2 regions of the Rhizobium sp. LjRoot254 genome follow, and region 1 is predicted to be linked to the other one. Evidence: predicted binding sites of a transcription regulator. Region 1 holds the regulator's gene; the other holds the start of a gene.
The links. The regulator PhoB, encoded in region 1, activates phosphate uptake and scavenging genes when phosphate is short. The targets are predictions, from matches to a motif close to TGTCATNNANCTGTCAT.

Region 1 (14,882 bases):
CGTCGCCGCCACCGAACCTTTCGCGCCACGGGTCACCACAGCGACCCGGACACCGGCGGAAAGAAAGCGGCCGATCGTGGTTTCGACGGCTGCATCGTCCTCACCCGCCGAGCCGAAGGCGATCGTCAGGCCTTCGATGCCGAGATTGGCGGGATCGGCGTTGACCGATATGTCCTGCGAGACGCTGACCCCGGCTGCGGCGAGCGTGCGTCTCAGCGCGCCGCCATCATCGAGCCAGCCGATATGGACGTGGTCCATGATCTTCAGCGCGGCGACATCAGCATCCGACGGCCGGTAGCCGGCGCAGACGCCGAAATCCTCGAACAGAAACACGCGCTCGCCGGATGACAGGACCTCGATGTCGGTATGGGCGGTCTTGCCGGGTCGCTCCTGCACATGCGCCACGTCAACCCGATTCTCGATGAGTGCAGTTCGCGTCCGCTCGCCATCGGCATCCGGGGCGACGGCGCCGAAGTAGTGTGCATCATGGCCTAGCTTTGCGAGCTGCACCGCGACATTCACCGCATTGCCGCCGACCAGCGCCTCGCCGATCGGCGGCAGGAACTTGTCAATGCAATTGTCGCCGACCACAGCCATGCGAAGTCTCTTCATCCAGCCCTCTCCATCGGCAACTATGCCGCGCTCGCCTCTGGCAGCATTCGCGGGCGCAGTCAAAGCCGCTTTAGCTGAATCAATAGCTAACTCGCTTGTAGTAGCGTCGCGTGGTCAGCGGATGATTGCGCATGACTTCGAGATGCGCGCTGATGCGTTCGAGCACCGTGGCAAGCAGCACCGGCGATATCAGGCCTCGAACCTCCGGCGAAATGCCGGGCAGCGGAAATTCCGACGTATCGAGCACCGTCAGCCGGTCGGTATAATCAGGTGCGAAATTCTCGACGCGGTCGGCAAGCGGCCGCAGGGCATCCTCGCCCTTGAACAGGATGACGGAAACGCCCTTCTCGACCAACTCGAGCGTGCCGTGAAAGAAATCGGACGCATGGACCGGCCGAGTGCGGATCCACTGCATCTCCTCGAGAATGCACATGCCGTAATAGAAGGCGTGCGGCCAGACATTCCCGGCACCGGTGATGATGTGATAATCGGCCCCTGCCAGCACCCTGGCGAAAGCCTCGGCCTTCGGCTCATAGGCGCGCTTCACTTCGAGCAATAGGGCCGGCAGCCTGTCGAGTTCATCAGCGATCTGCTCGTAATTCCCGATCTCCCCGCGATGGCGCATGATCGAAAGCGCGATGAACAGCGATTGCAGATAGAAGGACTCGCAGGACGTGTCGTCCTCGGCGAAATTCACGAAGGCATGATCGCCACCCTTGCCGAGCGGCGTTTCCTCATGGCCGACCAGCGTGATCACGGTGGCGCCCGCTTCCTTCGCCTTGGCGAGGAGTGCCACGCTTTCCCTCGTTGTGCCCGAGAGCGAGGGGATGACGACAATCGATTTGCCATTCAGGTTCGGCGATCCGGTCAGAACCAGCTCGGCCGGCATGTCGATGAAGACGGGAAATCGCGACCGGCGTTGCAGCAACTGCGCTGCCGGCTGCATCAGGATCGCAGCGCCGCCCGTCCCGAGGAAATGGATGTTTTCAGCACCGGCAGCCAGGCAATCGGCGATCACCCGGTCCAGCCGTTCGCGCAGGGCCACCGCACCGGACTGGATACGGAGAAATCTCTGTTCGTCAAAATTCAGCATACAAACCTCCGTGCGTGATAAAGCCAGCAAATGACACCGGCAATGTTGTAAGACAACTGACATCTTGATTTTGATGTGTCAATAACGCAGCCGTGAATTTGCACTGGCTTTGGCAACACCATTGGTTGACGCCGCGCTTGTGAGACATCAGAAATTCGTTGACCGCGCCGCCAATGTCAGACAAGCACATTTCGGATGGTGGAGAGGATTGCGCCCTTGGACGAGCCCCTGCGTGACAAACAGACCCTTGTGATCAAGTTGCGCGACAGGATCCTGGATCTTATCCGCGACACGAGCCTCAAACCCGGCGACAAGCTGCCGACCGAGGCCGAACTCACGCAGCGCTTCAGGATCTCCCGCCCTGTTGTGCGCGAGGCTCTCAAGCTCCTCGAACAGGACAGTCTCATTTATGCCGAACACGGCCGCGGCCGCTTCGTTTCGCCAATGTCGGCTGTACAGGTCGACCGGCCGATCACGGCATTCGAGAGCGTGACCGACATGGCCCGGCACTATGGATACGAGATCGTCAACAAGGTGCTGTCGATTGCCGAAGAGGCGCCGGATGAGCTTGTGGCCAGGCAGTTGCAGATGCGGGCCTCGGATCGCGTGATCCGCATCGAACGCCTGCGACTCCAGCGTGACGAGCCGATCATGTATTGCGTCGACTACGTGCCGCGCAGCCTGATTTCAGCCCGTCTCTACGACGTAGATTGGAGCGGCTCGCTGCTGGCACTGCTCGAGGATTACAAGAACAAGCCGCGCATGTCCGCTGCGAGTGTATCCGCTGTCATGCTGCCGAACGACGTCGTGGAGCGCAACGATCTAAGAGATTTCGGCCCGGCACTCCTGATCACCGAGACATGCTTCAATGCCGCCGGAATGCCAGTGATCTATGCGATCGACTATCACCGGGGCAGCCATTTCTCGTTCAGTCTGGCGAGAAAGTAACGTCGCACGGATTGCTAAAGCGTGTCGCAGTATTTAGTCGTTCGTGTTCACTGGAGAGCGCCCGTATCAACTGGTGCGCATTCGACACATCGACTATAAGGCGAGGAAACATCTCCCCGTTGCGCCGATGCCGGTCGGCATCGTGCACCTCTCCCAACCATTGAATGCACCTCATGTTCCTTGCGCCGCAACACCGCACCTATCTTGCTTTTTTCCTGATCGCGATCTCGACTGGAGCCTTTCTCGCCCGCATTCCCGATCTGCAGGTGATGCTGAACGTCAACAAGGCGGAGCTCGGCCTGACATTGATCGGTCTGGCGGCCGGCGCGCTCGTATCGCTGACATTTTCCTCGCCAGTGGTCATGAGGCTGGGCGCCAGACTGACGCTGATGATAACGCTTCTCGGCACCGCAGCGCTCCTCTCCCTTGTCCCCTTCATGCCGGATGCTCCATCGGTTTTCTGCCTTCTGTTTCTCGTTGGCCTGCTCGGCGGCGCCTTCGAGATCAATCTCAATGTCGAGATCGGACGCATCGAGACCCAGGCCGGATTTGGCATCATGAACCGCGCTCACGGTTTCTGGAGCGTCGGTTTTTTCGTCACCGCGATCAGCGCCTCGGTTATCCGCCATGCCGGAATCAGCTTGCAGACGCATCTTCACCTCGTTCTCGCCCTGGTTTTCGTGTTGGGCGTGGTCAACGTCGCCGGTATGAAGAATGCGGCCATCGTGAAGGCTCCCGAGACCGAGAATGCGCCGCATTTCGCGCTTCCCACTCTTGGCCTGCTGCCACTTTGTCTAATTGGGATTGCTGCCTTCCTCGTCGAAGGCGCCGGTATCGATTGGTCAGCGATCTACATGCGCGACGTCTTCAATTCCGAGCCCTTCATCGGCGGCACGGGGCTGACCCTCTTCGCATTCTTCATGGCTGTTGCCCGGCTCTTCGTCGATCCGGTCGTGGATCGGCATGGCGCGCGGGCCGTTGCGGTCGTTCTTCTCGCTACCGCCGCTCTTGGCATCACCATGGTGTGGCTCGCTCCGCATCCATATGTCGCGCTGGCGGGCTTTGCCCTGATGGGCGGCGGTTGCAGTGCAGTCTATCCGATGGCCGTGACAGCGGCGGCACAACGCACCGATCGGCCCTCAGTGATCAACGTCGCGGCGCTGGCCCAGGTGTCCGTTGTGGTCTTTTTCCTTGCGCCACCCCTGCTCGGTCTTGTCGCGGAACATTGGGGCATCCGGAACGCCTATCTCGTCTGCCTGCCCTTGATCATCGGTTCGCTGCTGGCAAGCCCGGCATTGGCAACGCGGCGCAGGGAACTTCAACCGATACAACAACTGGGGGAATAGTCTTCGACTGTCGCTCGCGCTGGTTCTGAAAAATCAGCAGCAAAAGGCGCCTTCGGGGCGCTTTTTAAACTATTGTAATTGCCTGGTTGCCCGACCTGAGAGAAAGGTGACGTTTCGTACCGGAGACATGGGTTACACTTTTCGATTTTTGATCGGGAGGTGTTGATGCCGTGGAGAGAGACTTCGGTTATGGATGAGCGTCTTCGATTTGTCGCCCGGCTTCTGGAGGGCGAAGGAATGAGCGAGGTGTGCCGTTCGTTCGGCATCTCGCGCAAGACCGGCTACAAGATCTTCGCCCGCTACAAGGAGGATGGCCTGGATGCGCTGACGGATCGGTCGCGGCGACCGGTGCTGCTCAAGCCAACCAGCTGCCCGATCCGGTGGAGGCGATGATCGTTCGGTTGAAGAAGGAGAAGCCGCACTGGGGTGCGCGCAAGATCCGCGAACTCTTGGTGCGGCGGCTGGCCGGCGACATACGAATCCCAGCCAGGAGCACGGTGCATGCGGTGCTCGACCGGCATGGGCTGGTGACCCAGGCCCGCAAGCGGGCGCGCCATCGGGCGGAAGGAACGGTCCTGTCCGAGGCGCTTGCGCCCAACGATCTGTGGTGCGCCGATTTCAAAGGCGAGTTCAGGCTTGGCGACACCAGGTACTGTTACCCCCTGACGATCACAGACCAGGCCTCACGCTACCTTCTGTGCTGCGAGGCCTCCGAATCGACCCGCGAACAGGGCGTCTTCGATGCCTTCCGGCGCGTCTTTGCCGAACGCGGCCTGCCGAGCGCGATCCGGTCCGACAATGGCCTGCCGTTTGCCAGCCCGAACGGTCTCTACAATCTCTCGAAACTCTCGGTCTGGTGGCTGAGGCTCGGCATCGTCTTCGAGCGCATCCGTCCTGGTCATCCGCAAGAGAACGGCCGCCATGAGCGCATGCATCTGACGCTGAAGAAAGAGGCGACACGCCCGCCAGGCCGCAATATCCTGCAGCAACAGGTGCGCTTCGATGCTTTCGTCAGCGAATTCAATCAGGAAAGGCCGCATGAGGCGCTCGCGATGAAGGTGCCGGCCGAGCTCTATGCCGCCTCGCCGCGGCCCTACGAAGGCCTGCCGGAGATCGATTATCCCTTCCACGACAGGGATGCGATCGTCACCCATTGCGGCCGCCTGTGCATCCATCGCAAGAAGATCAACATCTCCACCGTCCTGGCTGGTCAGAAGCTCGGGCTGAAGGAAGTCGATGACGGCATTTGGCTCGTCAGCTTCTTGCGCTATGATCTCGGATACATCGACTTGGAACAGAGGACATTGCAAACCATCGACAACCCGTTCGGCACGAGGTTGTTACCTATGTCTTAGGTACGATGTGTTACCTATGTGTCCGGGTCGGACAGGTAAAATTTTGGTGCCGCTTGCAGGACTCGAACCTGCGACCCCATCATTACGAATGATGTGCTCTACCACCTGAGCTAAAGCGGCGTACTCGTGCCCGGACAAGTCCGAAGCGACGGTCGAGAGGGCTGATAGCGCCAACGGCCGGAGAATGCAAGGTGGGGCGGATAGGAATTTCAGATTTGCGGCGAATGCGGATTTTGCGGCACAGGCGCGTGATCAGCCGCCGCAAATCCTGGCCTTCGCTGCCCGGTATTCTGTGTCCAGTCTGTCGATCAGGGCCGCTGTGGGTTCTATCGCCTTGACGGCACTGATGCCCTGGCCGGAACCCCAGATTTCCTTCCAGGCCTTGGGTCCATCAGTCGCCTTCTCGAAATCCATCTTGGACGGGTCGGCCGTTGGCAGCGCTTCCGGGTCCATGCCCACCGCGCGGATCGAACCCTTGAGGTAGTTGCCCGGGATGCCGGTGAAATAATTGGAATAGACGATATCGGCCGCAGCGGAATCGACGATCATCTGCTTGTATTCGTTCGTCGCGCGCGCTTCCTCGGTGGCGATGAAGGACGAGCCGATATAGGCCATGTCGGCGCCCATGGCCTGTGCCGCCAGCACCGCGCCGCCGGTAGCGATGGCGCCCGAGAGGAGCAACGGTCCAGCGAACCATTCGCGGATTTCCTGGACCAGCGCGAAGGGCGAGAGCGTGCCGGCATGGCCCCCTGCCCCCGCCGCCACGGCAATCAATCCGTCGGCGCCCTTGCGGATCGCTGAATTGGCGTGGCGGTTGTTGATCACGTCATGCAGCACGATACCGCCATATGAATGGATGGCGTCGTTGACCTCCGGCACGGCGCCAAGCGAGGAAATGACGATCGGAACCTTGTATTTGACGCACATCTCGAGATCGTGCTGCAGGCGCTTGTTGGAGCCATGGACGATCTGGTTGACCGCGTAGGGCGCTGCCGGACGGCCGGGATTGGCTGCATCATGGGCGGCGAGCGTCTCGGTGATCTCGGAAAGCCATTCGTCGAGTTGGCTTTCGGGCCGGGCGTTGAGCGCGGGAAAGGACCCGACGACGCCTGCCTTGCACTGGGCGATGACCAATGCCGGATGGGAGATGATGAACAACGGCGCTGCCACCACGGGGATGCGGAGATTGGCGGAGAGAATGTTTGGCAAGGCCATTATGCGGTTCCATTCTGGCGCGACGACTAATTGGAGATAGACCAAGTTCGCGAGATTGTTCAAGGTTGAATTTTCTTCCCACCGGAAACTTGCCATTATTTATGCGCAAAGGCGAATGCAGGACGGGCGGTTGAGAGACGATCCGCTTGCCAATCCGGAAGCGAATGGGTTACCGCATTATCGACGCGCGACCGCGCGCCAGGAATCAAGGAACGATGTGAATTGAGCGGACTGGAACAGGCGATCAGAAATGCGCTGGAGCGCGCCGAAAGGTCCGACCCGGATATTCGTGCCCGCATCTACCAGTCTGCGCGCAATGCGCTGGATACCGGCTTGCGCAAGCAGGAGGTCGGCGACCCGCAGGTGATCGAACGTCAGCGCCAGCGGCTCGAAATGACCATCAACGAGATCGAGGATGAAGAACTCTCGCGGCTCCGCTCGATCGCCCAGTTCGAAAGGGTGGCGCTGGACCGGGAGCCCGAGGACGATCCCGCCGTCGTCGAGCACGCGCCGGAAACCGAGCCTCATGACAGCACGGCCGAGGATGCCGCCCCCGTCATCGAGCATGAGGCTCCCGCCCCGTTCGAACAACAGGCACAGCGGGACGTCCGGATCGAGCCCGAGCAGCCCGCCCGGCAAGATGTCCGCGCGGAGCCCGAGATCCGGGTCGAGCCGAACGAACGCGCCTCCGCTGTCCAGCCCGCCGATGACGATACGCTTTCCGATTTTTTCGCCACGCGCGAGCACCGGGAGGAAAAGCCCGCGCGCCAGATGGAGGACACGAATTGGGACGAGGCGGCCGGCTCGCCGGTGCCGCGCGAGCCTCGCAAGGGCCGCGGAGCGGGTTCCGCCCTGGTGTCCCTGTTCGTCTATGCCTGCCTGATCGGGATTATCGGCACGGGCGCCTGGTGGCTTTATGCGACGGGCATGATCGATGCTGCGATGAAGGGCAATACGGATTTCGATCTGGTGCCGAAGCAGTTGCAATCCGCCAGTTCGGAGACCACGCCTGCCGAAACACGGCTCGATACGCTGCGCGGCTTCTCGGGCGAATGGATGGATATCTACAAGCCGGGCAGCAATAGTAATCTTGCGCGCCCACGCTCAAAGGCCACCATCGAGGACGGTCAAGATAGCGACGGCGTGGCGACCATCATCGCCTCCAACGCGCCGGATCAGGATGGCGACGTGCTGGTGGAAGTGCCGGCCTCGATCCTGCAGGAACTTGCCGGCAAGACCTCGACGCTGGCAGTCACGGTGAAATCGAACAGCGAAAAGCCCGCCCAGATCTATATCCAATGCGAGTTCAAGACGCTGGGCGATTGCGGCCGGCACCGCTATACCGTGACCAACGAACGCGCCGACGAACTGATCCAGGTGAAATTCGACGGAAAGCTGGGCCCGAGCGAGCCCGGCCATATCGTGATCAACAGCGATCTCACCGGCGAAGGCAGCGCCATCCGCCTCTATGGCATCAGGGTGCTGCCCGGTTCTTGAGGCTTATCAGACTTCCATCGCATAGCCCGCGCCGCGCACGGTGCGGATCACGTCGGGCATGTTGGAGAGGTTGAGCGCCTTGCGCAGGCGGCCGACATGGACGTCCACGGTGCGCTCGTCGACATAGATGTCGTGGCCCCAGACACCATCGAGAAGCTGCGAGCGCGAGAACACGCGACCGGGCGACGACATGAAGAATTCAAGCAGCTTGAACTCCGTCGGCCCGAGCCGGACCTCGCGCGAGCGGCGATGGACGCGGTAGGTCTCGCGATCGAGTTCGACATCGCCGCATTTCAGCAGCGACGAGATCGCGCTCGGCCGCACCCGGCGCAGCATGGCTTTCACGCGGGCCATCAGTTCCGGCGTCGAGAACGGCTTGACGACATAGTCGTCGGCGCCGGTGGAGAGGCCGCGAACGCGCTCGCTCTCCTCGCCGCGCGCGGTCAGCATGATCACCGGCAGGCGCTCGGTCTGCGGACGCATCCTGAGGCGGCGGCAGAGTTCGATGCCGGAAACACCCGGCAGCATCCAGTCAAGCACGAGGAGATCAGGCACACGCTCCTGCAGGCGTATGTCGGCTTCGTCGCCACGCGGGATGACCTCCACCTCGTAGCCTTCGGCTTCCAGATTGTAGCTGAGCAGTGTGCCCAGTGCCTCCTCGTCTTCGACGACCATGATTCTCGGCTGCATGAGACTCCGTTCCCGGTGTTAGACCACCGGTTTTCCGAGGGCGCCCTCCGGGCACCCGGGGTTCAAAGGGCTGGCTGGACGACGGATGCCGTGTTGTCATCCTTGGGCCGCTCGCCGGCCGGCTGCTCGCCGGTCGACATGTAGTAGATCGTCTCGGCGATATTCGTCGCATGGTCGCCGATGCGTTCGATGTTCTTGGCGCAGAACAGGAGATGCGTGCAGGGCGTGATGTTGCGCGGATCTTCCATCATATAGGTCAGAAGCTCGCGGAACAACGACGTGTACATCGCATCGATCTCTTCGTCGCGGGCGCGGATCTGCTCAGCCTTTTCGGGCGAACGCGTCGAATAGACGTCGAGTACGTCCTTGAGCTGCGACAGAGCAAGCTCGGAGAGGTGCTCGATACCACGGGCGAGCGGGCGCGGAATGCCCGATGTCTGCACCGCGATGACGCGCTTGGCGGTGGACTTGCCGAGGTCGCCGACGCGCTCCAGGTCGGATGCGATGCGGATCGATCCGATGATCTCGCGAAGATCGGATGCAACGGGCTGGCGCTTGGCGATCATCAGGATCGCCTTGTCGCCGATTTCACGTTCCGTCGCATCGACGATCGTGTCTTCCGAGATCACCCGCTGGGCGAGCGCGGAATCGGCGGTCACGAGCGCATGGATCGCATCGGAAACCATCTGCTCGACCATGCCGCCCATTTCGGCGATGCGACGGGCGAGCAGTTTCAGTTCTTCGTCGAATACGGAATAGATGTGGGATGATGTTGTGGTCATCGGAAATCCTCCTGCCGGACAGCCGGCGAAACGCGTCTCAGCCGAACCGGCCCATGATGTAATCCTGGGTGCGCTGGTCGTCCGGATTGGTGAACATCTTGTCTGTGTCGTTCTCTTCCACGAGGTAGCCCAGGTGGAACATGGCCGTGCGCTGGGAAACACGCGCGGCCTGCTGCATGGAGTGGGTGACAATGACGATCGTGAAGTTCTCGCGCAGTTCGTGGATCAGTTCCTCGACCTTGGCGGTGGCGATCGGGTCGAGCGCCGAACAGGGCTCGTCCATGAGGATGACCTCAGGGCTGACGGCGACGGCGCGGGCGATGCAGAGGCGCTGCTGCTGGCCGCCGGACAGGCCGGTGCCGGGCTCAAGCAGACGATCCTTGACCTCGTTCCAGAGACCGGCGCGTATCAGGCTTTTTTCGACGATTTCGTCGAGCTGGGCCTTGCTGGTGGCGAGGCCGTGGATGCGCGGGCCGTAGGATACGTTCTCGTAGATCGACTTGGGGAACGGATTGGGCTTCTGGAACACCATCCCTACGCGGGCGCGCAACTCGACCACGTCGAGTGAAGGCCGGTAGATGTCGCCGCCATCAAGCGTGATGTTGCCGGTGACGCGGCAGCCTTCGATCGTGTCGTTCATGCGGTTCAGCGTGCGCAGGAACGTGGACTTGCCGCAGCCCGAAGGGCCGATCAGCGCGGTCACGGTGTTCTCGCGGATGTTGAGATTGACATCGAACAGGGCACGCTTCTCGCTATAGAAAACGGAGACGTCCTTGCCGATCATCTTGTAGGTCTGTTCGGTATTCATGCTCTTGCCAATCGTCTTTTCGACTTCGATATCTGTAAGCATATTCATGGGACGTACTCCTTACCAGCGGCGTTCGAAGCGCCGGCGCAGCATGATGGCGGCGAAGTTCATAATGATGAGGAAGATGAGCAGCACGATAATCGCGCCCGACGTGCGTTCGACAAAGGCACGCTCGGCCTCGTTCGCCCACATGTAGATCTGCACCGGCAGAGCCGTCGCGGGCTCGAACGGCGTGGTCGGATAATCCACCACGAAGGCGACCATGCCGATCAGCAGCAGCGGTGCGGTTTCGCCGAGTGCATTGGCGAGACCGATGATCGTGCCGGTCAGGATGCCGGGCATGGCGAGCGGCAGAACGTGATGCGTGACCGTCTGCATCTTGGAAGCGCCGAGGCCGAGTGCAGCCGCGCGGATCGAGGGTGGCACGGCCTTCAGCGCGGCACGTGTCGCGATGATGATGGTCGGCAGCGTCATCAGCGCCAGCACGAAGCCGCCAACGATGGAGGCCGAGCGCGGCATGCCCATGAAGTTGATGAAGATCGACAGGCCGAGAAGACCATAGACGATCGACGGCACCGCAGCGAGGTTGTTGATGTTGACCTCGATAAGGTCGGTCCAGCGGTTTTTCGGTGCGAATTCCTCGAGATAGATCGAGGCACAGACACCGATCGGCAGGGCCAGCGCCAGCACGATCAGCATCGTGTAGATCGAGCCGAGGATGGCGACGCCGAGACCGGCGGCTTCAGGACGGCTGGATGCGCCAGCCGTGAAGAAGGCCGGATTGAAGTGTTCGCGAAGAACACCGGCCTCCGAAAGCTTGTTCATGATCCCGACCTGTGCATCGGACACCTTCCGGTTGGCCTCGGCGGAGGTCAGGTCGATCTGGCCCTTGTAGGCCGAGTCGATATTGGCGGACGCCAGGAACGTGACCGGCACTGTCTTGCCGATGATATCCGGGTTGGCGAGCACCATGTCGCGAAGCTGTGCACGGACGCCATCGGAGATGAAGCCCTTGAGCTTGGCGATCGACGGACGATCCTTGGGATCGATGCCGACCACCTTGGCAACAGCATCACGCGCCAGGTTCGGATAGTTGGCGGTGATCAGCACCTTCGGATCGGTGGCGCGCTTGTTCGTCGGGTCGATGACCTTCTCGGAGAACTCGACCGGGACGGTGATCATGGTCTGGAAGAAGGCCGTGTAGCCCTTCGAGACGATCGAGACGAGCAGCAGGACCAGGAAAGCCAGGCCAATGATGATCGCAGCGGCGCCATACATGCGGAAGCGCTTCTCGGCGGCGCGGCGGCTCTTGATGCCGATATCGCGGGGGGCAGCGGCGGCCGAAGTGCCGGCCGGGTTGAATACAGCGTCGGTCATTCGTACTGCTCCCGGTATTTACGGACGATGTAGAGCGCGTAGACATTCATGATCAGCGTCAGCACGAAGAGCGTGATGCCGAGCGCGAACGCCACAAGCGTCTGCGGGGAATTGAATTCAAGGTCGCCGGTCAGCTGGTTGACGATCTTGACGGTGATGGTGGTCATCGGCTCGAAGGGCGAGAATTGCAGGTTCGCCGCGACACCGGCCGCGAGAACCACGATCATCGTTTCGCCGATGGCGCGCGAGCCGGTGAGAAGAAGGGCACCCATGATGCCCGGGAGCGCCGCGGGCAGGATAACCCGCTTCATGGTTTCGGACCGCGTGGCGCCGAGGCCGAGCGAACCGTCACGCATCGCTCTCGGCACGGCGGTGATAATGTCATCCGACAGCGACGAGACGAAGGGGATGAGGCGGATGCTCATGACGAAACCGGCCGTCAACACGCTCTGCGCTTCGATGAAGTTGGTGTAGTTGCCGGTCAGCGCGCCCCAGAGGCCGGTCGAGAAATCGCGGAAGAACGGTCCGATCGTGATCAGCGCGAAGAAGCCGTAGACGATGGTGGGGATACCGGCCAGGATTTCGAGCAGCGGCTTGACGATGGAACGGACCTGACGGGACGCGTACTCTGCCATGTAGATGGCGGCGAACAGGCCGATCGGCACTGCGATCAGCATCGCGACCAGCGCGATGTACATCGTGCCGAGCAGCAGAGGAATGAGGCCGAACTGGCCTGAAGTGCTGCCGGTCGTGGAGAAGCGTGGATCCCACACTGTGCCGAAGAAGAAGTTGACCGGAGAAACCTGACCGAAGAAGCGGAAGGTTTCGGAAATCAGCGAGCCGACGATGCCGAACGTCGTGAGGATCGCGATGGTGGACGACAGGATCAGCGCCCAGAGCATGAAACGCTCGACATTGTTGCGGGCGCGGAAAGTTTCCGAGACACGCGTATAAGAGAAATAGCCGCCGCCCAATGCGATCAGGATCGAGGCGACCGCTATGATCCAATGGGATGTTGACGTTTCGCTCATCAGCCGCTTGGCAGCATCGATCATGAACGGCTGCGGATCCTGGGCCAGCGGCAGGCCCTTCGAGCCCAGCACCGACTTGAACTTTGTGATGTCGCCATCAACCGCGGCGCGCTCTTCGGATGTCAGCAGGTCGAAGCCGGTCGCGATCGACTTGACCATGCCGTAAATGATGTCCTGCTCGTTCTGCGGCTTTGCAAGGTGCTCCGCGGGCAGCGATGCCCTGACCGAGCGCTCGACGTAGTTCGAGCCGACATTGGTCGCAACGATGAGGAAGAGAGCGGCTGGCAGGATCGCCCAGATGGCGGCATGCGCACCGAAATAGGAAGGACGGGAGTGCAGCTTGCGCACATCTCCGTTCACCACGGACACCGACTTTGAACGCGTCAGATAGTACGCGACCACGCCGATGACCAGAATTATCAGGAAAACCGAGGCGCTACCCATCTCAATACCCTAACTGGACGTTTTGGGCCTCATGCCCTTGAAAATGCGAATATGAAAAATGCCGGCGGGCTTTCACCCGCCGGCGATCTTGCGATTACATGTTCTTCCAGCTGGACACGGCAGCGCGGATTGCTTCGCGCTCAGCATCCGGAGCCGGGATCAGGCCGTATTCGGCGAGCGGGGAGTCCGGGCCGATCATGGTGTCAGCGGTGAAGAATTCCACATATTCCTTCAGGCCGGGAACCGACTCGAGGTGAGCCTTCTTGACGTAGAAGAAGAGCGGACGGGAAACCGGGTACTCGCCCTTGGCAACGGTTTCGACACTCGGCAGGACGCCGCCGACGGTGGCGACCTTCAGCTTGTCGGCGTTGTTTTCATAGAAGGAGAGGCCGAATACGCCGACTGCCTTCTTGTCCGCATCGATGCGGGCGAGGGTTTCAGAATAGTCGCCGTCGATGTCAACAGCCTTGCCGTCCTTGCGGACTGCCTTGCACTTGCCTTCGGCTTCTTTCTTTTCGATGCCGGCCTTTTCCATGGCTTCGAGCGCGCCGGTGGCCTTGCAGCCGGCGACCAGCAGCTTTTCTTCGAACACTTCGCGCGTGCCGTGCTTTTCGCCCGGGATGAAAGCCTGGATGTCGAGGTCGGCGAGCTTGGCGTTGACCTGCTTCCAGTTGGTGTTCGGGTTGGCGACGATCTTGCCATCGACAACAATCTCAGCAGCAAGAGCCGTGTAGATGTCGGCCGGTTCGAAAGCGAAATCCGGAGCGGACTTGTCGAGAGCGAAGACGATGCCGTCATAGCCGATCTTGACTTCGGTGACGTCGGTCACGCCGTTGGCCTTGCAGGTTTCGAGTTCCGAATCCTTGATCGGGCGCGAAGAATTCGCGATGTCGATCGTCTCGGGGCCAGCGCCCTTGCAGAATTCCTTGAGGCCGGCGCCGGAGCCGCCGGATTCAACGACCGGAGCCTTGAAATCCGAATAGGTTTCGGCGAACTGCTCGGCGACGATCTTGGCATAGGGAAGCACGGTCGAGGAACCGGCGATGTGGATCTGGTCGGCGGCAAAGGAAACGCCTGCGAAGGCGACGGAAGCGACAAGCGCTGCCATGGTGGTCTTTACGAGTTTCATCTGATTTCTCCCGTTCGGGCTGGATTTGGCGGCGCCGGCAGCGGCGCCCTGGCCTGTGGTTTTATGCGGCCCGGTTCTCATTAGACCCTGGACACCCATGCTTTTATGTCATTTCTGCGAAAGATTTATGACAGGCCATGCCATTGATTTTAATGTTTAAAATATAAGCCGGCGGCTACGTCGCGGCCTTTTATGTCAAAAGCGCACCGTAAAGGTGCTGCCCTGCCCAACTTCCGAGCGGATAATCAACCGGGCGCGGTGGCGTGTGAGAATATGCTTGACAATGGCGAGCCCCAAACCTGTTCCCTTCTTGGATCGGCTGCTCTCGACATTGACCCGATAAAAGCGTTCGGTCAGGCGCGGCACGTGCTCGTCGGGGATGCCGGGACCATAGTCGCGGACGCTGATTTCGACCGGCTGATCCGGCTCCGCTGTTATCGTCACGTCCACCTTCTTGCCATCCTGTCCGTACTTGCAGGCGTTCTCGATGAGGTTCTCGAAAACCTGCGTGAGTTCATCCCGGTCGCCGGTGACCATGACTGGCTGCGCGGGCAG
Region 2 (14,882 bases), 3.8 Mb from region 1:
CGTGGCGTCCGGCCGCTCGTGATATCGCGCGGTCACCTCGTAGTGGGTGACGGCATGGCGCGCATCGGCCGCGTCGTCGTTGCGCACCGCGCGCCGGGTCCGGTCCGACGAACGACCCAAGGCCGCATCGATCGTGCCCTTGTGCGGCCGCGGCAGGCCCCAGACCACGGCCTGGTAGGCCCGTTCGAGCTGCATGGTCTTGCCGTGGTCGGCGAATTGCTCCGACAGGCTGCGATGGGCGAGATCGGTTTTCGCCGCCACCATCACCCCGCTCGTCTCCTTGTCGAGGCGATGCACGATGCCCGGCCGCTTGACGCCGCCGATGCCCGAGAGGCTCTCGCCGCAATGATGGATCAGCGCATTGACCAGGGTGCCGGTCCAGTTGCCCGCACCGGGATGGACGACAAGCCCGGCGGGCTTGACCAGCACGATCAGGTCGTCGTCCTCGTAGAGCACGTCGAGCGGGATATCCTCGCCCTGCGGTTCGGCGTCTTCCGGTTCGGGCATGACGATCTCGATCCGGTCGCCCGGATGGATCTTCTGCTTGGCCTCCTTGGCGGGCACGCCGTTGATGCTGATATCGCCACCCTCGATCAGCGCCTTGATCCGGCTCCGCGACAGCTCGCCCGCCAGCGCGCCTGCAAGCCATGCGTCCAGCCGCCCTGCGGCATGCTGGTCCGCAATGAGGACTTTCCCTGCATCGTCATCTTGGTTAAAGGATTGTGACATCAACGACTAACCAATGCTGGAGCGCAAATGACCAACCCGAACTTCACCGACGAGGAAGAAAAACCGCTTGATCCGGCGATGGAAAAAATCCGCCGCAAGATGGTTCGTCTTCTGGTGATTTCGAGTTCGGTGATCATTATCGGTCTTATGGCGGTCGTCTTCTCGATTGTCTACAAGATCGACAGGAATAAGCCCGATCAAAGCCGGCTGCCGGCAACCACCACGGCGACCATGACGGACGTCGTGCCTGCCGCGAAGCAGACCATCACGCTTCCCGAAGGCTTCGTGCTCGAAAGCTCGTCGCTCAGCGGCAACCGCATATTGATGTTCGGCGCCGATCCCGAAGGCCGCCAGCGCATGTTCGTCTACGATATCGGCACCGGCAAGCAGGTGACCGAGATCGAAGTCAAGTAATCCGTGCCGGCGAGAGCGCTGATCCGCATCGAGGACGCCGATGATCCCCGGATCGCGGGCTTCCGCGAAATCCGCGAGCGCGACCTGACGCGCCGCGAGGGCCGCTTCATCGCAGAAGGCACCGTCGTCCTCAACCTGCTGGTCGATTCGCGCGACGGCGCGGGCGCCTTCGCCGCCGAATCTCTGCTGCTGCTCGAAAACCGCGTCGAGGGCCTTGCGTCCTTGATCGAACGGTTGCCTGATGACGTGCCGGTCCACATCGCCTCGAAGACGGTGATGAACGCCATTGCTGGCTTCGACATCCATCGCGGCGTCCTTGCGCTGGGCGTTCGGAAGAACTCGCCCACCGCACAGGCGCTTCTCGCTTCGCTGCCGGAGAATGCCCTTGTCGTCGCGGCCTGCGGCATCGCCAACCACGACAATATCGGCGCCATCTTCCGCAATGCGGCAGCCTTCGGCGCCGATGCAGTGCTCCTCGACGAAACCTGCTGCGACCCGCTCTATCGAAAGGCGTTGCGCGTATCGGTGGGCTCGGTTCTGCGCATTCCCTATGCCAGGGAGGGATCGATCGCCGATCTGCTGACGGCGCTGCGGGAGGATGGTTTCTCGCTCTGGGGCCTGTCTCCACGCGGCTCGATCGACATCAGGCAGATCACACCCGGCAATCGGGCTGCCCTGTTGACCGGAACCGAGGGGGAAGGCCTGCCGCAGGAGGTTCTCGCCTCGATCCAGACGGCACGCATACCGCAGGCGCCAGGCCTCGATAGCCTCAACGCCGGCACGGCAACCGGCGTGGCACTGTTCGCCATCGCCTCGGCGATGGGGCGGATTTGAAGGGTCAACTCGAGCCCCGCTTCTCCCCTTGGGGAGAAGATGCCGGCAGGCAGATGAGGGGTTGCGCGAAGCGCGGAATGTGGATGGGAACCCCTCATCGCCTCGCTGCGCTCGGCACTTCTCCCCAAGGGGAGAAGTGGGTGCCACGCGTTAGCGCCCCACCTTACTCCTGGTGCATCAGCGATGAAGCCCGGTTCGAAAGCGAGACCCGCGCCGAAGCACTTTCCTGCGGCCGCCCGGACAGCATGGACCGGATCGGCGACGACATGCCTTCCTTCTGCGCGACGATCGCCATCATTTTGGCGGCGATGTCGGCGATGTCGATGCGCAGTGCGTCGTCGCGATCCTCGTTCTCCAGATTGAGCAGCATGTCGGACACCGCATTGGCCTGGCTGCGGGCTTCATCGGAAAGTTCCGAAGCACGCTTCTCGTCGATCAGCCTGGTGGGCAACATCGCAAGCGGCGCGGATTCCGGCGACAGCGCCGGCGGCGTGGCTTCGACCAGCTTCGCGGGCTCGTCCGACTTCAGGTCCTCAAGCGTGGCGCGCCTCACACTGCTGGGCAGCGTCTTGATGCGTTCCGGCGGCGGCAGCTTGGTGATCGCAGGCTTGCGCGCCGTCTCGCGGACCTCGGCATTGGCCGCCTTCAGCCGCTCCTTCAACCGGTTGACCTCGGATAGCCGGCGCTCGATGATCGTATCCTTGTCGACGCTGCCCGAAATCTCGCTGTTGAGGCGATCCTCGAGCCGGGCCGACTTGTTCTCCTCGCGGGCGAGCCGGAGTTCGGCATCCTTGGCGCGCTGGGTCGTCAGCCTCAGGTCGTTGCGTAGCGTCTCGCGTTCGTCGCGCAGCGCATTGATGCGCGACCGGAAGCTTTCCGCCTCGGTGTCGCGCGTGGCGATATCGATCTTGAGGTTGCCGACATCCTGGTCGAGTTGCTGGATCTTGCCGAGAAGCTGCGAAATGCGCTCCTCCTTGGCGCGATCCCGGATCGCGCCTTCCGAGAGCTGCTCGCGCAGGCTCACCACGTGCATTTCCTCCTGGCGCAGCGCCGCACGGATTTCGCCCGCTTCATGGTCAAGCGCTTCCATTGAGGTCCGGAGGTCGAAATTCTCGCTGGCAAGTCCACCGGCTTGGCTGATCAGATGATCGTTTTGGATACCAAGCGTCGCGGCCTTGCCGCGCTCAAGCTTCAGGTCATGACCCGTCCGGGCGACACTGGCCGCCATTTCGGCCCGCACCATGTCCTTCTGCGCGCGCAGTTCGCCGGGGCTGACCGGCATGGTGGCGATGATGCGGTTCTCGGTGAATTTGACGATACGGCGGTGGATGGCGGGTGCCAGCAGAAGGCCTGCCAGCATCGCGGTCACAAAGCCCAGTACGAAAAGCAAAGCATATTCTATCACGGCCGTCGCGCCCGATGTTGAAACAACTTGGGCCGTTTAAAGCATGCGACCATGGCACCTGCAAGTTACGTAGGTAACAGGGCCGGTAATTTTGGCAGATGTTGTTAACGTGGGCGGGAGGAGGATGCCGTCGGGGGCGGCTGGCTCGACTCCGCTTCTCCCCTTGGGGAGAAGATGCCCGCAGGGCAGATGAGGGGTTGCGCGAAGCGCCGACGACTGGATGAGAACCCCTCATCCGGCGCATTCGCGCCACCTTCTCCCCAAGGGGAGAAGCGGGGGCCGTCATTCCGGCAGATCTTCCCTAAAATGTCATATACTGCCCCCAAAACGAGAGCGGCGCCCCGAACCCGGAGCGCCGCCCGTCATCCCCGCCCGATGGGAAAGCTCAAAACGGATTCCACGTAGCCCGCTTGGTCATCTTCAAATACCCGACGTTCACGCCCAGCCGTGCGCCGATGCCCGTGCGGATCGGTACGATCAGCACATTCTTGTTCTTGAGCACCGTCATGCCGAAGCCGGCGACCACATAGGCCTGGCCGGACACGCCGCCGAAGCGGGTATAGATCGAGTTCACGCTCGGCAGCTCATAGACCAGCATCATCACGCGGCTGCCCTGGCCGCCGTAATCCAGCCCGATCGACGGCCCCTGCCAGAAGGTCGTGTGCTGGCCGGCATTCTTGGTATAGAGCTCGCCCTCGCCATACGTGGCGCCCAACACCAGCGAACCGGCGGCTTCCTGGCCGAGAATATAGCCGTTCGGTAGGCCATACTGCTTGAAGGCGGCTTCGATCACCTTCGCCAGCCCGCCGGTGGTGGAACCGAAGAAACCGTGGCCGGCGTCGACGATTTCCTGCATCGTATATTGCGAATTGTCCGCGCGTGCCGGCGCGCCTGCCGCCAGCATCACTCCGAAAACCAGCGCGACAATTGCCGCAGCCCTGCCGAATAAACCCATCATTCCCCGCATTGTCAGCTCCATCGCCTCGTGCTCCCAGCGCCCTCTCGAAAAAAGGCAACTATGGTGAATTATCTGCATTTTGAACCGATGGTCTTAACAATCGGTTTACCAAATGTGGTGTCTTTATGGCAGAGGCACGCGGGCCACCTTGACTCGCCCCATACCCGTTGACTCTCCCGGCTTTGCGTATTGCGGGGAATGCTCGAATTACGTTATGTGACGATCTGCCCGGTTTCGAACGACGAACCGGACGGACCAGGAGAAATCGAATGGCGAAAAACCCGAACCTGACGCTCACCGGTGCCGATCTGGCCTCACTCCTGTGCAGCCGGGTCTGCCATGACGTCATCTCCCCGGTCGGCGCCATCAACAACGGCCTCGAACTGCTCGACGAAGGCGGCTCTGACGCCGACGCGCTCGACCTGATCCGCACCTCGGCGCTCAATGCCTCGGTCCGCCTCAAGCTCGCCCGCCTGGCATTCGGCGCATCCGGCTCCGTCGGCGCCTCGATCGATACCGGCGAGGCCGAGAAGGCCGCCCGCGAATTCGCCGCCGCCGAAAAGAAGACCGAGATCACCTGGAACGGACCCCGCGTCATCATCCCCAAGAACCGGGTGAAGCTGCTGCTCAATCTCTTTCTCGTTGCTTACGGCTCTATCCCGCGTGGCGGCACCGTCGATGTGACGCTCGAAAATCCCGAGACGGACCCGAAATTCACCATGACCGCCAAGGGCCGGATGATGCGTCTGCCGCCGAAGTTCATGGAAATCAATTCGGGCCAGGTGGAAGAGGCGATCGACGCCCACACCATCCAGCCCTATTACACCGTCATGCTCGCCGATGAAGCCGGCATGCAGCTCCACGCCGTGCAGAATCCCGAGGAAATCGTCTTCACGGCGGAGATGGCCAAGGCCGACTAGTCGACGAAACGGTGCGGCTCCGCTTCTCCCCTTGGGGAGAAGGTGGCGCGTAGCGCCGGATGAGGGGTTGCGCGAAGCGCCGAGCAATTAGCTTAGAACCCCTCATCGCCTCGCGTTGCTCGGCACTTCTCCCCAAGGGGAGAAGGGGGAGCAAGCGTCAGCCATCCGCCTCAATCAATCCCCCTGCCGTCCCCCAGGGAACAGCCGGTAAGGTTCCGTTATGCTTTTCTATTTAAATTGAATTGTCCATAACGCGCCAAAACGAGACGGCGCCCAGGGGTCCTGTTCCATGTTGCGTCTGTTGATATCAGATGAATCCGAATCCGTGCGGGAGGCCGCCGACGGTATTCTTTCCGAACTCGGCTTTGCCGTGACCGGTTGCGCCAGTGCCCTCGATGCCATGGCGAAATGCGACAGCGCGCTCCCCGACGTCATCATCGTCGATTCCAATCTCGAAGGCGCCCTGGACCTCATTGCCAATATCCGCCTGATGCCATCAGGCAATTCCACCCGCATCCTCTACGGCGTCGAAACCGCCGACCTCCGCCACCTGATGGCCGCAAAACGCGCCGGCGCCGACGATTTCCTGCTCAAGCCCTATGAGAGCAAGGTCCTGCACGCGCTGTTCGACGAGATGCTCGCCAAATCGGCTGCTGCGGCCTGAAGTTTGCAATACAACTCTTGAGTTTCCATCTGGCGCGAGGCACAATTGACGGGAACGCCACGACGGGTTGCATTTCATTGGATTCAGCATCCATTCCCAGCATCTATCGAACAGCCTGGACTTCAACGAAGTTCAATCTTGGCTTCGCCTCAGCCGGCACGATTATCAATCTCATGCTTCTCGATAGCTATGAGCCAGTACTTGCCGCCTTGCCATTGGTATTGGGGGCTTTGTTTTCAGCGATCGTCGGCCTGACTCGGCACAGGACAATTCGGGAGATCGCGGCTGCCGCAGGGCTGATAATTTTTTCCGAAGCGATCGTGCTGCTTCTACAGCTATCGCTGGCTGACGTGTTGCTGGGGGCGCCGAAAAGCGTTCACGACACCATCTACAATGCCTTTCCCGGCTTGTTGCTGGTCTACTCTCTAGCTCTCATCGGCATTCGACTTACGATGGCCCTGCATGAAAGATTGGTAGGAGACCAATAAATCAGGCGAGACCCACGCCTCGCGATATCCGAACCACCGTCTCGCAATAAACAATTTCACAACCCGCCTCATCACTGGAACACTGCGGTCTTCGCTTAGGCAAGATCGGAGAACTGGGATGATCGCATTCAAGATCGGCACATCAGCTGCGGCACTCGATGTCTGGGGGCCGCCGGAGCGATTGTCCGCCGTCACGCTCGAAGGCGAGCCGATCATGCACGGCACCAATCTCTATACATCGGCCAATGGGCAGGTGCTGAGCGGCATCTACGAAGTCACCAAGGGCAAGTTCAAGGTGATCTATCCCTTCCACGAGCACGCGACCGTGCTCGATGGCGAGGTGACCCTCACCGACGAAGCGGGAAACAGCGTCACATACGGCCCCGGCGACAGTTGGTTCTGCCATCAGGGCGAGGTCGTGACCTGGGACGTTAAGGAAAAACTGCGCAAGACGTTCTTTGTCGTCAACGCCAACCAGTTCGTCACGGTGTCGCCCTTGCCGGTCGAACCCTCCGAATATCGGATGGCGGGTTAAGCGACACAACCCTGCCCCAAAACGCAAATGCCCGCCCCAAACCGGGACGGGCATTGCGAATCGGGTTAACACTTGACGATTGTCAGGCGCTTTCCATCAGTTCGACACCCTCGGGCTCGCGCAGCACGTAGCCGCGGCCCCAGACGGTCTCGATATAGTTGGCGCCGCCGGCAGCTGCCGCGAGCTTCTTGCGCAGCTTGCAGATGAAGACGTCGATGATCTTCAGTTCCGGCTCGTCCATGCCGCCATAGAGGTGGTTGAGGAACATTTCCTTGGTGAGCGTGGTGCCCTTGCGGAGCGAGAGAAGCTCCAGCATCTGGTATTCCTTGCCCGTGAGATGCACCCGCTGGCCGCCGATTTCCACCGTCTTGGCGTCGAGATTGACGATCAGGTCGCCGGTGATGATGATCGACTGGGCGTGGCCCTTGGAGCGGCGCACGATCGCATGAATGCGCGCAACCAGTTCATCCTTGTGGAAAGGCTTGGTCATGTAGTCGTCGGCACCGAAACCAAGGCCTCGTACCTTGTCTTCGATCCCGGCCATACCAGAGAGAATGAGGATCGGGGTCTTGACCTTCGACAGGCGTAAAGTGCGCAGCACTTCGTAGCCGGACATGTCGGGCAAGTTCAGATCCAGGAGAATGATATCGTAATCGTAGAGCTTGCCGAGATCGACGCCCTCTTCACCGAGATCGGTGGTGTAAACATTGAAACTCTCGGATTTGAGCATAAGCTCAATACTTTGCGCTGTCGCGCTGTCATCTTCTATGAGTAGAACCCGCATATTCTTCCCCTTTTCCGCCGCCTTGAAAGGTTCACAACCTCACCTTCAGGGCTGGGATCCAGCTAATTGCCTGATTTGGAGGCTGCCATTAAATGGTTAACAAATTCTGATTCCATCTGGCAAGATGTATCGACTTTGTTAAATATTTTCCCCAGCCACCTGATTTACCACATGAATCCCCAAATGACGACTCTTAACCAATACATTAAGAATTCGCGCTAAGCGATTCAGCCGACTCATTCTTCGCCAAAAAAGTGAAACATCCTTCCGGCATTTACCGAGCCTTAAACCATGGCCGTTATCATTAACGATGCCCGTAAACGAATGGTTACCGTCGTTAGGAATTATTAACGTCCGTGAACATTTTTTTGAGATGTGTCCTTTGGGACTCTTTCAAGCCGGGTTTTGTAAGTTAACCGGGATCACGCTATCCACGGAGTATTGCGTATGAAGTCGCGTGAAAGCCTAGTGCGTCTGAAGGAATTCCAGCTGAAGGAGAAACGCCGTCAGCTGAGACAACTGCAGATGATGATGGCCGAGTTTGAACGCATGGCGAAGGAGCTGGAGAACCAGATCCAGTACGAAGAGAAGAAGTCCGGCATCACCGATCCGAATCACTTCGCCTATTCGACCTTCGCCAAGGCCGCCCGCCAGCGGTCCGACAATCTGGGGGTCTCGATCCGGGAATTGAAGGTCCAGCAGGACGCGGCCGAAACGGCCGTCGAGGAACTTCAGTCCGAATTCGACAAGGCCTCGGCCATCGAGGAGCGGGATCTCAGACTGCGCGCCTGACGCGCGGTCCGGATTTCTCCGACTGACTCTTCCGAACCCTCGCTTGCGGGGGTCCAATGCCGTTGCTCGCAATTCATGCGAAGCTTGAAGGATGGCCCCTGTTCGCATCGGGGCTATTTTTCGTGGTCAGACACACGCTTACGCCGCCCCATCCCCCGACACAGCGTTGTGCGGGAATGGGGCGGCGTGCGCAATTGGTCTTCGCTTGCCTCAGGCGCCGATTGCGCCGCCGTCGGCCTTGCGGATCGCGATCACCGAAGGACGCGGCAGTTCACCCTTGAAATCCGGCCAGAGGGTCTCGACCTTGTCGAGCGTCTCGGCGTTTTCGGCGGGATGCTGGACGGAGATGAACAGCGTCGTGCCATCTGGCGTGAAGCAGGGGCCGGTGGCCTCGGCGCCGGTCGGGCAGGTAAACAACAGTTTCGGCAGGCCGCGGCCCGGGCCTTCGGTATCGACCGCATAGATGCCGTCCGGCAGATCGAAATCGTTGGCGCCGTCGGTCGCGACCCAGAGACGGCCGGCCGGGTCGAAGCTGATATTGTCGGGACAGACGAACCAGCCATTGCTGGATGTCTCGGGATGGAAACTCGCCTTGATCGCCGGATCCGAGGGATTGCCGGCGAGCACGAAAATGTCCCAGGTGTATTTCGCGGCGGTGTGATCGGCATCCGTGCCGCGGCCACCGGGCGGGATCATCTCGACAATATGGCCCCAGAGGTTTTCCGGCCGCGTGTTGGCCGGGTTGAGCTTGTCCTGCTTGCGCTTCTTGTTCTTGGTCATGACGGCATAGACGCGGCCGGTGACCGGGTTGGTCTCGATATCCTCGGGACGGTCCATCGGCGTGGCACCGAGCGCATCGGCCGCAAGCCGCGTCTTCAGCAGCACATCCGCCTGCGAGGCAAAACCCTTCTCCGTCGTCAGCGGCCCTTCGCCATGCACCACGGGCAGCCAATCGAGCGTTCCATCCTCGTTGTAGCGCGCGACCGAGAGCACGCCTTCGTCGAGCAGATCCTTGCCGGATTCGGGCTTGGCCGGGTCATAGGCGTTCTTGCTGACGAAGCGATAGACATATTCGAAATAGTCGTCGTCGCCCATATAGACGACCACGCGGCCATCCTTGTTGAGCACGACGGTCGAGGCCTCATGGCTCATGCGGCCAAGCGCGGTGCGCTTTTTCGGCACGGAATCGGGCGCATAGGGATCGATCTCGACCACCCAGTCGAACCGGTTCGGCTCATTGGGTTCCTTGGTCATGTCGAACCGGTCGTGGAAGCGGGCGCGGCCGTAGAAATCGGAGCCGTCGAAGCCATAGCGCTCGAGCAGGGCCTTGGCCGGAAGCCCTTCTATGGAGCCGCCGAACGTGTCGGAAGCGCCTTCCTCGCAGGTCAGCACCGTGCCCCAGGGGGTCACGCCGCCGCCGCAATTGTAGTTGGTTCCCTTGACCATCCGGCCCTCGGGATCGTCCTTGGTCTTGACCAGGTCATGGCCGACCACGGGACCGGTGAGTTCCATCGGCGTTTCCAATGTCAGGCGGCGATTGTAGGCGCTGTCCTGCACGACCTGCCAGCCCTCGGTCCCGAGCTTGATCTCGACGATCGAATGGCCCATGGCGGCCATGCCGAAATCGACCTGTTCCTTGGTCATCTTCTTGCCCGCGTCATCCTCGGTCATGCCGGGGAAGATCACGTTCGGCGAGATATATTCGTTGTTGACGCAGAGCAGGCCGTGATCGGAGCTCTGCGAGCCCTTGGGCAGCGACATGAAGGCGATATAGTCGCAATTGTAGCCGAAGGACACGGCCTGTTCGGCGGCGGTCGGAACACCTGCGAAAGCCTTGCCGGCTGAGGTCATCGGGTCGCCCCACTTGGCGACGACATGGGCGGAATAACCGTCCGCGACAGCCATGTCCTTGTCATAGACGCGCTTGAGCTCGGTAAAGCCGAGGCTCGACGTGCTCGCGGCGGCAAAGCCCTCGCCGGCGAAGAGCGAGCCGACGAAGCCGCCGGCGGCAATGGTCCCGACGCTCGCGGCACCTTGCAGGAATGCCCGCCGCGACGATCTGAGCGCAATCAGATCGCGAATGACGGGCGACGAATTCTTAGGACAGTCTGTCATGGCCTTTTCCCCCTGAATATGGCGTCGATATCAACCCACGCCAACTATCAGCGGCAGGTGACAGGCGCATGATGCGCCGGAGGTGGCTCAGGCCGGCCGCTGTAGCGGCGCCAGCCCTCTCATCCCGCAAACCTGCTCGGATAGACCCAAAAATAGTCAGGCGCGCACACCAGCGACTTGCTAGAACCCTGCTGTTCACGCCCTGGATAAGGCTCCGCGGTTGAACCCCCTTTATGACAAGCGGAGCAAACATGACATCCAATGCGACAGCCGGCGACGAAACTCGCGTCAACACGTTCACGACGGGCATCCAGGCGCACTCGTCCGTGATCGGGCTTGCCGATGGCGGCTGGCTGGTTGCGTGGCAGTCCAACGGGCAGGATGGCGACGATGGGGGCATCTACCAGCAGCGCTACGACGCCGATGGCGTGGTCGCAGGCGCGGAAATACATGTCAGCACTCACACGACCGGCGCGCAGGAGGACGCGAATGTCACGGCATTGGCTGACGGCGGCTGGGTGGTGACGTGGGCGTCCGATGGCCAGGATAGCGACCTCTCCGGCATCTATCAGCAGCGCTATGACGCCGATGGCATCGCATCCGGGGTGGAGACGCTTGTCAACACCTACACCACGGGTTATCAATGGGAGCCGTCGACCACGGCCCTGTCCGATGGCGGCTGGGTCGTGACGTGGTCGTCTGACGAAGTCGATGGTGACCGCGTTGGCATCAGCCAGCAACGCTATGATGCCGATGGCGTCGCGGTCGGCACGGAGACCGTCGTCAATTCCTATACGACGTTCAGTCAGAGCGAACCGTCGATCGCAGCGCTCTCCGGCGGCGGCTGGGTGGTGACATGGCACTCATACAAGATCGGGAGTGGCGAAGACATCTATCAACAGCGCTACAACGAAGCGGGTGCTGCGGTGGGTTCCGAGACGCGCGTCAACTCCTTCACGACCTCGGATCAAAAATTCTCATCCGTGACCGCTTTGGCCGATGGCGGCTGGGTCGTGGCGTGGGAATCATCGAACCAGGACGGCGGCAGCCGGGGCATCTACCAACAGCGTTACGATGCTTCGGGCGCGACGGACGGCGTCGAGACGCAGGTCAACACCTATACCACCGGCTTACAGTATTTACCTTCGATCACCGCGCTTGGCGACGGCGGCTGGCTGGTCGTTTGGAACTCAAATGACCAGGACGGCAACGACGGTGGCGTCTACCAGCAGCGCTATGACGCCGATGGCGAGGCATCGGGCAGCGAAACGCTGGTCAACCTCTATACGACAGGCGAGCAATATTCCACGTTGGTCGCCGCACTCGAAGATGGCAGCTGGGTGGTGACCTGGTTTTCCGACGATCAGGACGGTAGCAGCCTCGGCGTCTACCAGCGCCACTATGCGCCCGACCGCATCGGCACATCAGCCGCCGAGACGCTTTCCGGCACCAGCTGGAGCGAGACGCTCTCAGGCGCCAGCGGCGCCGATACGCTCAAGGGCTTCGGCGGCATCGACATCGTCGATGGCGGCAAGGGCCGCGACAGGCTCTTTGGCGGCGCCGCCGGCGACATCTTCCTCTTCGAGTCCGGCGACAGCGGCAAGACCAACGCCAAGGCCGACACGATCTTCGACATGACCCACGCCGACCAGATCGACCTGCACCTGATTGACGCCCGCGAAACCCCTGATAACGACCAGGCCTTCAAGTTCATCGGCACCAAGGATTTCACCGGCCATGAAGGCGAGTTGCGCTACGAGAAGCTGAAGAGCGACACCTACATCTACGGCGACACCGACGGCGACAAACGCGCCGATTTCGCCACCCATCTCGATGATGCGATGAAGCTGAAGGCGGACGATTTCGCGCTGTAGCCGTGCCGGGAAAAGCCATCCGCGCCCGCAAATATGCCGGATAGACCCAAAAAAGGTCAGGTGCAAACGCGCCGAACCTGCTAGAACGCATGCGTTCACGCCTTGGATAAGGCTCCGCGGTCGAACCCAACCTATGCGACAAGCGGAGCGAACATGTCATCCAATGCCACAGCCGGCGACGAGACACGCGTCAACACCTACACGACCAGCTACCAAGCCCTGCCATCACTGGCAGCGCTTGCCGACGGCGGCTGGATCGCGACCTGGTACTCCTCCGGGCAGGACGGTGAAGGCGGCGGCATCTATCAGCAGCGATACGACGCTGACGGCACGATGGTGGGGGTCGAAACAGCAGTCAATACCTTCACGACGGGCGAACAAGGATTGCCGGAGGTTACGGCCCTTTCCGACGGTGGCTGGCTGGTTGCATGGACCTCGTACGACGGACAGGATGGCGACGGTTCTGGCATCTACCAGCAACGGTATCATGCCGATGGCTCGGTGTTCGGCGGGGAGATGAAGGTCAACACATATACGACAAACACGCAAGAATTCGCGCAGACGGCGGCGTTTGCCGATGGCGGCTGGATCGTGACCTGGTCTTCCGACGGTCAGGACGGCGACAACAAAGGTATTTACCAGCGGCGTTACAACGCCGCTGGTGAAACCGTGGGTACGGAGACGCAGGTTAACAGCATAACGACAGGTATCCAGGAGCAGCAGGCCGTGGCTGTGCTTGCCGATGGCGGCTGGATCGTCACCTGGCACAGCTTAGACCAGCCGGAGCAAGGGCATAATGTTATCCAGCAGCGCTACAATGCAGCCGGCGAAACAGTCGAAACCGATGCGCTGGTCAATACCACGACGGCGGGACTTCAGGGAGAACCGTCCGTTGCCGCGCTCGTCGATGGCGGCTGGGTGGTGGCATGGCGCTCGGACGGTCAGGATGGTTCAGGCGCAGGCATCTATCTGCAGCGCTATGGCGCCGATGGCGCAACCGTCGGGGTCGAGACACAGGTCAACACCTACACCACGGGCGAGCAGGAAGGGCCTTCAATCGCCGCGCTTGCCGATGGCGGCTGGGTGGTCACGTGGGATTCCGACGGTCAGGACGGCAGCGAGACTGGCGTCTACCAGCAGCGCTATGACGCCGATGGCGCCGCCGCCGGCACGGAGACGCTGGTCAACCTCTTTACCACCGATTATCAATTCAGCCGGGGGCTCACAGCGCACGATGACGGCAGCTGGGTGGTCAGTTGGACTTCCGAGGACCAGGACGGCAGCAACCGCGGCGTCTACCAGCGGCACTATGCACCCGACCGCATCGGCACGGTGGATGCCGAGACCCTCTCCGGCACCAACTGGAGCGAGACCATTTCCGGCGAGGATGGCGACGACACGCTCAAGGGCCTCAATGGCGGCGACATCATCGATGGCGGCATCGGCCGCGACCGGATGACCGGCGGCAAGGGCGCCGACACATTCCTGTTCCTGACCGACGAAACCGGAAAGACCAAAGCCAGGGCCGACATAATCCTCGACATGACCCACGCCGACCAGATCGACCTGCACCTGATCGACGCCCGCGAGACCCCTGATAACGACCAGGCCTTCAAGTTCATCAACACCAGGGCCTTCACCGGCCACGAGGGCGAACTGCGCTACGAGAAGCTCAAAAGCGACACCTACATCTACGGCGACACCGACGGCGACAAACGCGCCGATTTCGCCATCCATCTCGATGACGCGATGAAGCTGACGGCGGGGGATTTCGCGCTGTAGCAGCGGCGGGAGATCGCGGCATCTCCTCGCAAATTGATCAGGTCCGTTGCAAGCTGGGATGGATTGCCCAAGAGGCGGATATCACCCCCGCGCCAGCAACGCCTCGACCTCGGCGAGATCCGGCATCGACGGCGCCGTCCCCGCCCGCGTCACCGAAATCCCCGCCACGGCCGAACCGAAGCGCACTGCCTCCAGCGGCGTCATGCCCTTCGACAGCGCCGCCGCGAAGCCGCCGTTGAAGGCATCGCCCGCGCCCGTGGTTTCCTTCACCGGCCCGGCGTTGAACGGCGCCACCAGCACGCTCTCGGTGGCGCTGTGATAGAGCGCGCCCTTTTCGCCGAGCGTGATGATCGCGGTCTTGACGCCGAGTTCCAGCAGCCGCGCTGCCGCGACCCTGGCTTCCTCGACATTGGTCACCGGCAGGCCGGTCAATATCTCGGTCTCGGTCTCGTTCGGGGTCACGTAGTCGCAGAGCGCGAACACTTGACTGTCGAGTTTCTGTGCGGGCGCCGGATTGAGGACCGTCGCGGCCCCTCCAGCCCGCGCGATCTCCAGCGCCCGCACGGCCGCATCAAGCGGTTGTTCCAA

Region 2: the regulator PhoB is predicted to act here: its motif matches at 10,696-10,712, upstream of ACSQ26_RS02730 (PhoX family protein).

Annotation. Positions count from the first base shown of each region.
Region 1 covers NZ_CAXUSM020000001.1:4,295,167-4,310,048, forward strand. The annotation lists gene ACSQ26_RS21135 (PfkB family carbohydrate kinase) at 1-612, opposite strand, end outside; gene ACSQ26_RS21140 (SIS domain-containing protein) at 692-1,705, opposite strand; gene ACSQ26_RS21145 (GntR family transcriptional regulator) at 1,922-2,653, shown strand; gene ACSQ26_RS21150 (MFS transporter) at 2,827-3,999, shown strand; partial or broken gene ACSQ26_RS21155 (IS481 family transposase) at 4,165-5,354, shown strand; tRNA gene ACSQ26_RS21160 (tRNA-Thr) at 5,399-5,474, opposite strand; gene ACSQ26_RS21165 (NAD(P)H-dependent flavin oxidoreductase) at 5,607-6,569, opposite strand; gene ACSQ26_RS21170 (hypothetical protein) at 6,792-8,066, shown strand; gene phoB (phosphate regulon transcriptional regulator PhoB) at 8,073-8,756, opposite strand; gene phoU (phosphate signaling complex protein PhoU) at 8,819-9,538, opposite strand; gene pstB (phosphate ABC transporter ATP-binding protein PstB) at 9,576-10,394, opposite strand; gene pstA (phosphate ABC transporter permease PstA) at 10,407-11,723, opposite strand; gene pstC (phosphate ABC transporter permease subunit PstC) at 11,720-13,198, opposite strand; gene ACSQ26_RS21200 (PstS family phosphate ABC transporter substrate-binding protein) at 13,293-14,327, opposite strand; gene phoR (phosphate regulon sensor histidine kinase PhoR) at 14,523-14,882, opposite strand, start outside.
Region 2 covers NZ_CAXUSM020000001.1:540,464-555,345, reverse strand. The annotation lists gene ACSQ26_RS02785 (RluA family pseudouridine synthase) at 1-729, opposite strand, end outside; gene ACSQ26_RS02780 (hypothetical protein) at 757-1,143, shown strand; gene ACSQ26_RS02775 (TrmH family RNA methyltransferase) at 1,147-1,977, shown strand; gene ACSQ26_RS02770 (hypothetical protein) at 2,141-3,382, opposite strand; gene ACSQ26_RS02765 (DUF1134 domain-containing protein) at 3,768-4,337, opposite strand; gene chpT (histidine phosphotransferase ChpT) at 4,610-5,260, shown strand; gene ACSQ26_RS02755 (response regulator) at 5,550-5,924, shown strand; gene ACSQ26_RS02750 (hypothetical protein) at 6,002-6,412, shown strand; gene ACSQ26_RS02745 (cupin domain-containing protein) at 6,531-6,947, shown strand; gene ctrA (response regulator transcription factor CtrA) at 7,030-7,731, opposite strand; gene ACSQ26_RS02735 (flagellar export protein FliJ) at 8,179-8,523, shown strand; gene ACSQ26_RS02730 (PhoX family protein) at 8,734-10,638, opposite strand; gene ACSQ26_RS02725 (calcium-binding protein) at 10,890-12,512, shown strand; gene ACSQ26_RS02720 (M10 family metallopeptidase C-terminal domain-containing protein) at 12,666-14,294, shown strand; gene rbsK (ribokinase) at 14,376-14,882, opposite strand, start outside.